Regions from separate parts of the Streptomyces sp. NPDC047022 genome, predicted to be linked through region 2. Evidence: riboswitches for the same ligand, from Rfam matches in the RefSeq annotation. Region 2 holds a riboswitch; the other holds the start of a gene.

Region 1 (3,405 bases), on a different contig from region 2:
CCGTGGAGGTCGCCAAGACGATCTCCGGCGGCATCATCAACGAAAAGGGCATACGGGTCGAGGTGATCTTCGCGGCCCTGGTCGGCGCCATCCTCTGGAACCTGCTGACCTGGCTCCTGGGTCTGCCCTCCAGTTCCTCCCACGCACTCTTCGGCGGTCTCATCGGCGCAGCGGTCTCCTCGGCCGGCTGGTCCGCGGTGAACGGCTCGACGATCGTCATGAAGGTCCTGATACCCGCGGTCGCCGCACCGGTCGTGGCCGGATTCGCCTCGCTGATCGCCACGCGCCTGTCGTACGTCATCGGCAACCGCGCCGACGACAAGGCCACCGCCAAGGGCTACCGCTTCGGATCGATCGCCTCGGCCGGCCTGGTCTCCCTGGCCCACGGCACCAACGACGCGCAGAAGACGATGGGCGTCATCACCCTGGCGCTCGTCACCGGCGGTGTCATCGCCCCCGGCTCGAACCCTCCCACCTGGGTCATCGTCTCGGCCGGTCTGGCCATCGCGCTCGGCACCTACCTGGGCGGCTGGCGCATCATCCGCACCCTCGGCAAGGGCCTCACAGATCTGGCGCCGCAGCAGGGCTTCGCCGCCCAGACCAGCGCGGCGACCGCGATCCTCGCCTCCTCGCACATCGGCTTCTCCCTCTCCACCACCCAGGTCTGCTCGGGTGCCGTCCTGGGCTCGGGCCTCGGCCGCAAGGGCGGCGTCGTCCGCTGGTCCACCGCGACCCGGATGCTCGTCGCCTGGTGCCTGACGCTCCCGGCCGCGGGACTGGTCGGCGCGGGCGCCGAACTTCTCACCAAGCAGGGCACCTGGGGCACGGTGACCACCGGTGTGCTGCTTGTCGCGGGCGCCGGGGTCATCTGGACGCTGTCCCGTCGCAAGCCGGTCACCGTGAACAACGTCAACGACGTCGACGGCATCGAGACGGAGCCCGCGGGCGTCGTCACCAACGCCATCGCCGCGGTGATCCCGCCTCCGGCGGGCCTGGTCGAGACGACCACGGCCGAGACGGTACCCACAGCCAAGACGGCTTGAGACGGCTAAGGAAACACCACTCATGAAGATCGACTGGGCAGCTCTCGGCTCCGTCCTCGGCGTCAGCCTCGGGGTGACCGTGGCTCTGGTGGCCCTGTTCACCCTGGGCGTCGTGGGCCTCACCAAGAAGGACTCGGCCGAGGGCGGCGCGGCCGCCCTCGCGGCCACCGGCGCCTACGCGTGCTTCGCGGCGTGCGCGGCGGCGGTCGGATACGGGATCTTCCTGATCGTGGCCTGAATCGCCACGGCTCGAAACCGTAGGGCACGGACACACGCGTCGCACCCCCGCAGTGGTCTTCACTGCGGGGGTTCGCCATGTCTGCGGCCACTCTCGCGCGTTGGGACGGAAACCACCGATTCGGGCGACTGACGGCACTTCAGCCGTGTGGGGCTCGGCACACCGCTGCATCGCAGGTCAAGAGCAGGTTGACGGGTGTTCCGGGCACATGGTGGACTGCCGGGGCCAATACGGCGGCAGGAGAGGAAGCCGGTGCGAATCCGGCGCGGTCCCGCCACTGTCACCGGGGAGAAGATCCCCCGGGAGCCAGGAACTCTCACCGCCGGTCTCGTCGAACCAGGGCGTGGACACCCTGAGTGAGGACATATCGCCATGCGCGGCTGCCTGTTGAGGTTCAGCGACCGGGTTCTGCCCCACCCCGCGGTCGGCTGAGCCGATGAGTGCCGATCGCGTCTTCGCGTACGGCGCGGGCCTCGGCCTCCTCGGTGACCACCTGCTCGGCGATCCCCGCCGCGGGCACCCGGTCGCCGCGTTCGGGCGAGCCGCGTCCGCCGTGGAGCGGATGCTGTGGCGGGACCACCGCGGGCGGGGCGCGCTGCACACCGCCGTCTGCGTGGGCGGCGCCGTGTCCCTCGCGGCGCTCGCCGCGTCGGCCGTGCGTCCCTCCCGTGCCGGATCCATCGCCCTCACCGCCGCCGCCACCTGGTCGGTCGTCGGCGGGACTTCACTCGCCCGAGAGGCCCGGACCATCGGGCGCGCCCTCGAAGCGGGTGACATCGAGGCCGCCCGCGCGCGTCTGCCCCATCTGTGCGGACGGGATCCGCAGGCACTCGACGCCGACGGGATCGCCCGGGCCGTGGTCGAGTCCGTCGCCGAGAACACCTCGGACGCCGTGGTGGGCGCGCTGATGTGGGGAGCCGTGGGCGGGGTGCCCGGGCTCGTCGGCTTCCGGGCCGTCAACACCCTTGACGCGATGGTCGGTCACAAGTCGCCCCGGTATCAGCGGTACGGGTGGGCGTCCGCCCGGCTCGACGACGTCGCCGGGTGGCCGGGGGCGCGTCTGACCGCCCTCCTCGCGGCGGCCTCGGGACCGGATCCGCGCGGGGCCGTACGCGCCTGGCGTATGGACGCCCACCGGCACCCGAGCCCCAACGCCGGGCCCGTGGAAGCGTCGTTCGCGGGTGCGCTCGGGGTACGGCTGGGCGGCACGCTGTCGTACGCGGGACGGGTCGAACACCGGCCCGTGCTCAACGGCGGCGGGGGGCGCGCGGTCCGCGTCCCCGACATCGAACGCGCCGTGAGTCTCTCCAGGCGCGTGACCGTGCTCGCCCTCGGCGTCAGTGTCGCCGGGCGGGCGGGCGCCCGGATGCTGTCCGGAGCGTTCACCCGAGGGCTTCTCGCGAAAGGACGTAAGGCATGAACGGCGGACTGCTCGTCGCCGGTACCACCTCCGACGCGGGCAAGAGCGTTGTGACGGCCGGGATCTGCCGGTGGCTCGTGCGGCAGGGGGTCAAGGTCGCGCCCTTCAAGGCGCAGAACATGTCCCTCAACTCCTTCGTCACACGCGAGGGCGCCGAGATCGGACGGGCGCAGGCCATGCAGGCGCAGGCGTGCCGTATCGAGCCCACCGCGCTGATGAACCCGGTCCTGCTCAAGCCGGGCAGCGACCGCAGCAGTCAGGTCGTCCTCATGGGCAAGCCGGTGGGCGAACTCAGTGCGCGCGGCTACCACGGCGGACGGCAGGAGGCACTTCTCGGCACCGTGCTGGACTGCCTCGCCGAGTTGCGGGGCACGTATGACGCGGTGATCTGTGAGGGGGCCGGAAGTCCCGCCGAGATCAATCTGCGGCGGACCGACATCGTGAACATGGGGATCGCGCGCAATGCGCGACTGCCCGTGCTCGTCGTGGGCGACATCGACCGCGGCGGTGTCTTCGCCTCGTTCTTCGGCACCGTCGCCCTGCTCTCCCCCGAGGACCAGGAACTCGTCGCCGGGTTCCTGGTCAACAAGTTCCGCGGGGACGTCTCGCTGCTCGAGCCCGGGCTCGACATGCTGCACGGTCTCACCGGGCGGCGGACGTACGGCGTCCTGCCCTTCCGGCACGGCCTCGGGATCGACGAGGAG
Region 2 (3,405 bases):
ACCAGGTAGGAGTTGACCTGGAGGAACTCACCGGACAGCGTCTCGCGCTTGAACAGGTTGGAGACCTGCGGCTCGATGCATTCGTACACGCCCGCGATGGAGGCGATGGTGGCGGTCGGGGCAATGGCCAGCAGCAGCGAGTTGCGCATGCCGACCGAGGCGACCCGCTCACGCAGGGCGGCCCAGCGCTCCGGCCAGGCCAGTTCGACGCCGTAGTGGTCGGGGTGCAGCACGCCCCGGGCGGTGCGGGTCTTCTCCCAGGCCGGCAGCGGGCCGTTGCGCTCGGCGAGGTCGGTGGACGCCTCGTACGCGGCGAGCATGATGCGTTCGGCGATCCGGCTGGACAGGGCCTTCGCCTCGGGGGAGTCGAACGGCAGGCGCAGCTTGAAGAAGACGTCCTGCAGACCCATGGCGCCCAGGCCCACGGGACGCCACTTGGCGTTGGAGCGGCCCGCCTGCTCGGTCGGGTAGAAGTTGATGTCGACGACCCGGTCGAGGAAGGTGACGGCGGTGCGGACGGTGTCGTCCAGCCGCTCCCAGTCCAGGCCGCCGCGTGCCGTGTCGACGAACGCGCCGAGGTTGACGGACCCCAGATTGCAGACCGCCGTCTCCCCGTCGTCCGTGACCTCCAGGATCTCGGTACAAAGGTTCGAGGAGTGGACGACGCGGCCCGGCTCGGCCGTCTGGTTGGCGGTGCGGTTGGCGGCGTCCTTGAACGTCATCCAGCCGTTGCCGGTCTGTGCGAGCGTGCGCATCATGCGGCCGTACAGGTCCCGGGCGGGCATCGTCTTCTTCGCCAGGCCCGCCGCCTCCGCCCTGCGGTACGCGGCGTCGAACTCCTCGCCCCACAGGTCGACCAGTTCGGGCACGTCGGACGGCGAGAACAGCGACCACTGCCCGTCGCTGTCGACCCGGCGCATGAACTCGTCCGGGATCCAGTGCGCGAGGTTGAGGTTGTGCGTACGGCGGGCGTCCTCACCCGTGTTGTCGCGCAGCTCCAGGAACTCCTCGATGTCGGAGTGCCAGGTCTCCAGGTAGACGGCGGCGGCGCCCTTGCGGCGGCCACCCTGGTTCACGGCGGCGACGGAGGCGTCCAGGGTCTTCAGGAACGGCACGATGCCGTTGGAGTGCCCGTTGGTGCCGCGGATGAGGGAGCCGCGCGAGCGGATGCGCGAGTACGAGAGCCCGATGCCGCCGGCGTGCTTGGAGAGGCGGGCGACCTGGTGGTAGCGGTCGTAGATGGAGTCCAGCTCGTCCTTGGGCGAGTCGAGGAGGTAGCAGGACGACATCTGCGGGTGCCGCGTACCGGAGTTGAAGAGGGTGGGGGAGGAGGGCAGGTAATCGAGGCGGCTCATGAGCCCGTAGAGGGCCGCCACCTCGTCGGCAGCCCGCGCGGTGTCGTCCTCGGCGAGCCCGGCGGCCACCCGCAGCATGAAGTGCTGGGGCGTCTCGATGACCTTGCGGGTGATCGGGTGCCGGAGCAGATAGCGGCTGTGCAGGGTGCGCAGGCCGAAGTAGCCGAAGCGGTCGTCGGCGGCCGGGTCGATCATCGCGTCGAGCCGCGCGCCGTGCAGCCGTACGAACTCGGCGGTGCGGTCGGCGATGAGCCCCTCGCGGTGCCCGACCGTGATGGAGGCGGTGAAGGACGTGACCCCCTGCGAGGCGGCCTCTGCGCGGATACCGATCGTCAGCAGCCGCGCCGCCAGCTTCGAGTAGGCGGGGTCCTCGGAGATGAGGCCGGCGGCCGCCTCGGTGGCCAGCTCGCGCAGTTCCGCCTCGTCCGCGTGCGCGGAACGGCCGCGCAGGGCGGCTGCGGCGACCCGTCCGGGGTCCGCGTCGGGGAGGTCGGCGGTCAGCTCGGTCAGGATGCGCAGCAGCGCGGCACCGGGACCGTCCATCCCGTCGGTCTCGACCTGGGTCGCTGAAGCCGGATCGGCTGGCGCGATGGTCACGTGGGGCTCTCCCTCGCTCGGCACGGGGGCCTGGCGGAGGGCAGGGGGCAGCTCGCGAGCGCACGCGGCGTCGCGTCCACCAGCCCACTCCACGAGGCCCGGACGTCACGCGCCCGAGGCCGGACGGCCGGGGCGCGCTGTCTACAGGTCCTCGGACTGACTCTCGTGGGCGTCCTGGATGAGGGCACGCACGAGTACACCGTTGCGGGACAGTTCCGGATTCGCACCGGATTCCCCTGTGGCGACAGCGAGCATGAGCATACATCTTGTGCCGGGTAGCGGTGGCACCCCCAGATGTTGTGCCGTGTCGGCTTCGGAGCGTGTCAGAGCGTCAACTCATAGGTGAGCAGTACGAGGTCCGTGAGGTGCGGGACGGGGCTCCAGCCGCGCTCGGGAGTGCGGGTGAAACCGAGACGTTCATAGATGCGGTGGGCGGCGTGCATGGACCGCTGGGTGGACAGTACGACCCGCCCGCAGCCGGGCACGCTGCGGGCACGGTCGAGGCAGGCGCGCACGAGCGCCTCGCCGACGCCATGCCCGCGGCCCGTGTGGGCGACGGCGAGCATCCGTATCTCGGCTTCCCCGGGTCCGGCGATGTCGGCCATGGGCCCGACGCCCGGCACGAAGGTCACCCCGCCGAGCAGCCGCGCGTGCTCCACGGCGACCAGCACCTCGGCCGAGGCCGCCCGCTTGGCCACGTCCCTCAGCTCGCCGAGGTAGAAGTCATCCTCCCCGAAGTCGAGCAGCCCGTCCCGGAGGTAGGCCTGAGCGGTGATCTCCCCAAGGGCCTCGTACTCGCCGGCTTCCACCTGCCGGATGACGATATCCATGCCCCCGAGTGTCCCCGACCCACACGGCAACGGACCGCCGATTCTCCCAACGCCCCGCCCGACAACAGCACGGCCCCACAGGCACGACCGCACCGTGAGCACCCCTGACAGGGACGCGAGGAACTGCACAATCCCCACGACGCACCGGCGGGTACGAACGCACCGTGGGGACGCCTGATGGGGGCGCGGGGAACTGCGCAAATCCCACGACGCACCGGCGGGTACGAATGCACCGTGGGGACGCCTGATGGGGGCGCGGGGAACTGCGCAAATCCCACGACGCACCGGCAGGTACGAACGCACCGTGGGGACGCCCGAGGGGGGCGCGGGGAACTGCGCAATCCCCACGACGCACCCGCAGGCGACAACGCCCGACCCCCGCGCCGAGCGCCTACAGCGGCGCCGTCCCCGCGGTCGCCGGAGGCAACTCCACCTGAACCTCCGGATCACCCGCATCCGCGGTGTAGTCCTCCGGCCTGGTCTCGTCCAGACCCTCCGGCGCCTTCACCGCCTTGAAGACGAACGTCAGCACCACCGAGACCACGAGGTTCATCACGAACGCCGTCAGCCCGATGTACCCGACCTCGCCGATCCCCGGGATCTCCTTGGCCGAGCCGCCGAAG

Evidence for each region. Region 2 has a riboswitch for cobalamin ahead of ABZ845_RS06210 (ribonucleoside-diphosphate reductase subunit alpha). Riboswitches for the same ligand answer to the same signal wherever they lie in the genome.
Region 1: it holds a riboswitch for cobalamin, as region 2 does, so the genes downstream of both, ABZ845_RS00125 (cobalamin biosynthesis protein) here and ABZ845_RS06210 (ribonucleoside-diphosphate reductase subunit alpha) in region 2, are expected to answer to the same signal.

The regions. Positions count from the first base shown of each region.
Region 1 is NZ_JBEYVV010000001.1:21,796-25,200, forward strand. It holds gene ABZ845_RS00115 (inorganic phosphate transporter) at 1-1,043, shown strand, start outside; gene ABZ845_RS00120 (hypothetical protein) at 1,066-1,281, shown strand; cobalamin riboswitch at 1,476-1,618, shown strand; gene ABZ845_RS00125 (cobalamin biosynthesis protein) at 1,718-2,701, shown strand; gene ABZ845_RS00130 (cobyric acid synthase) at 2,698-3,405, shown strand, end outside.
Region 2 is NZ_JBEYVV010000003.1:240,934-244,338, reverse strand. It holds gene ABZ845_RS06210 (ribonucleoside-diphosphate reductase subunit alpha) at 1-1,952, opposite strand, end outside; cobalamin riboswitch at 2,077-2,230, opposite strand; gene ABZ845_RS06205 (GNAT family N-acetyltransferase) at 2,276-2,782, opposite strand; gene mctP (monocarboxylate uptake permease MctP) at 3,174-3,405, opposite strand, start outside.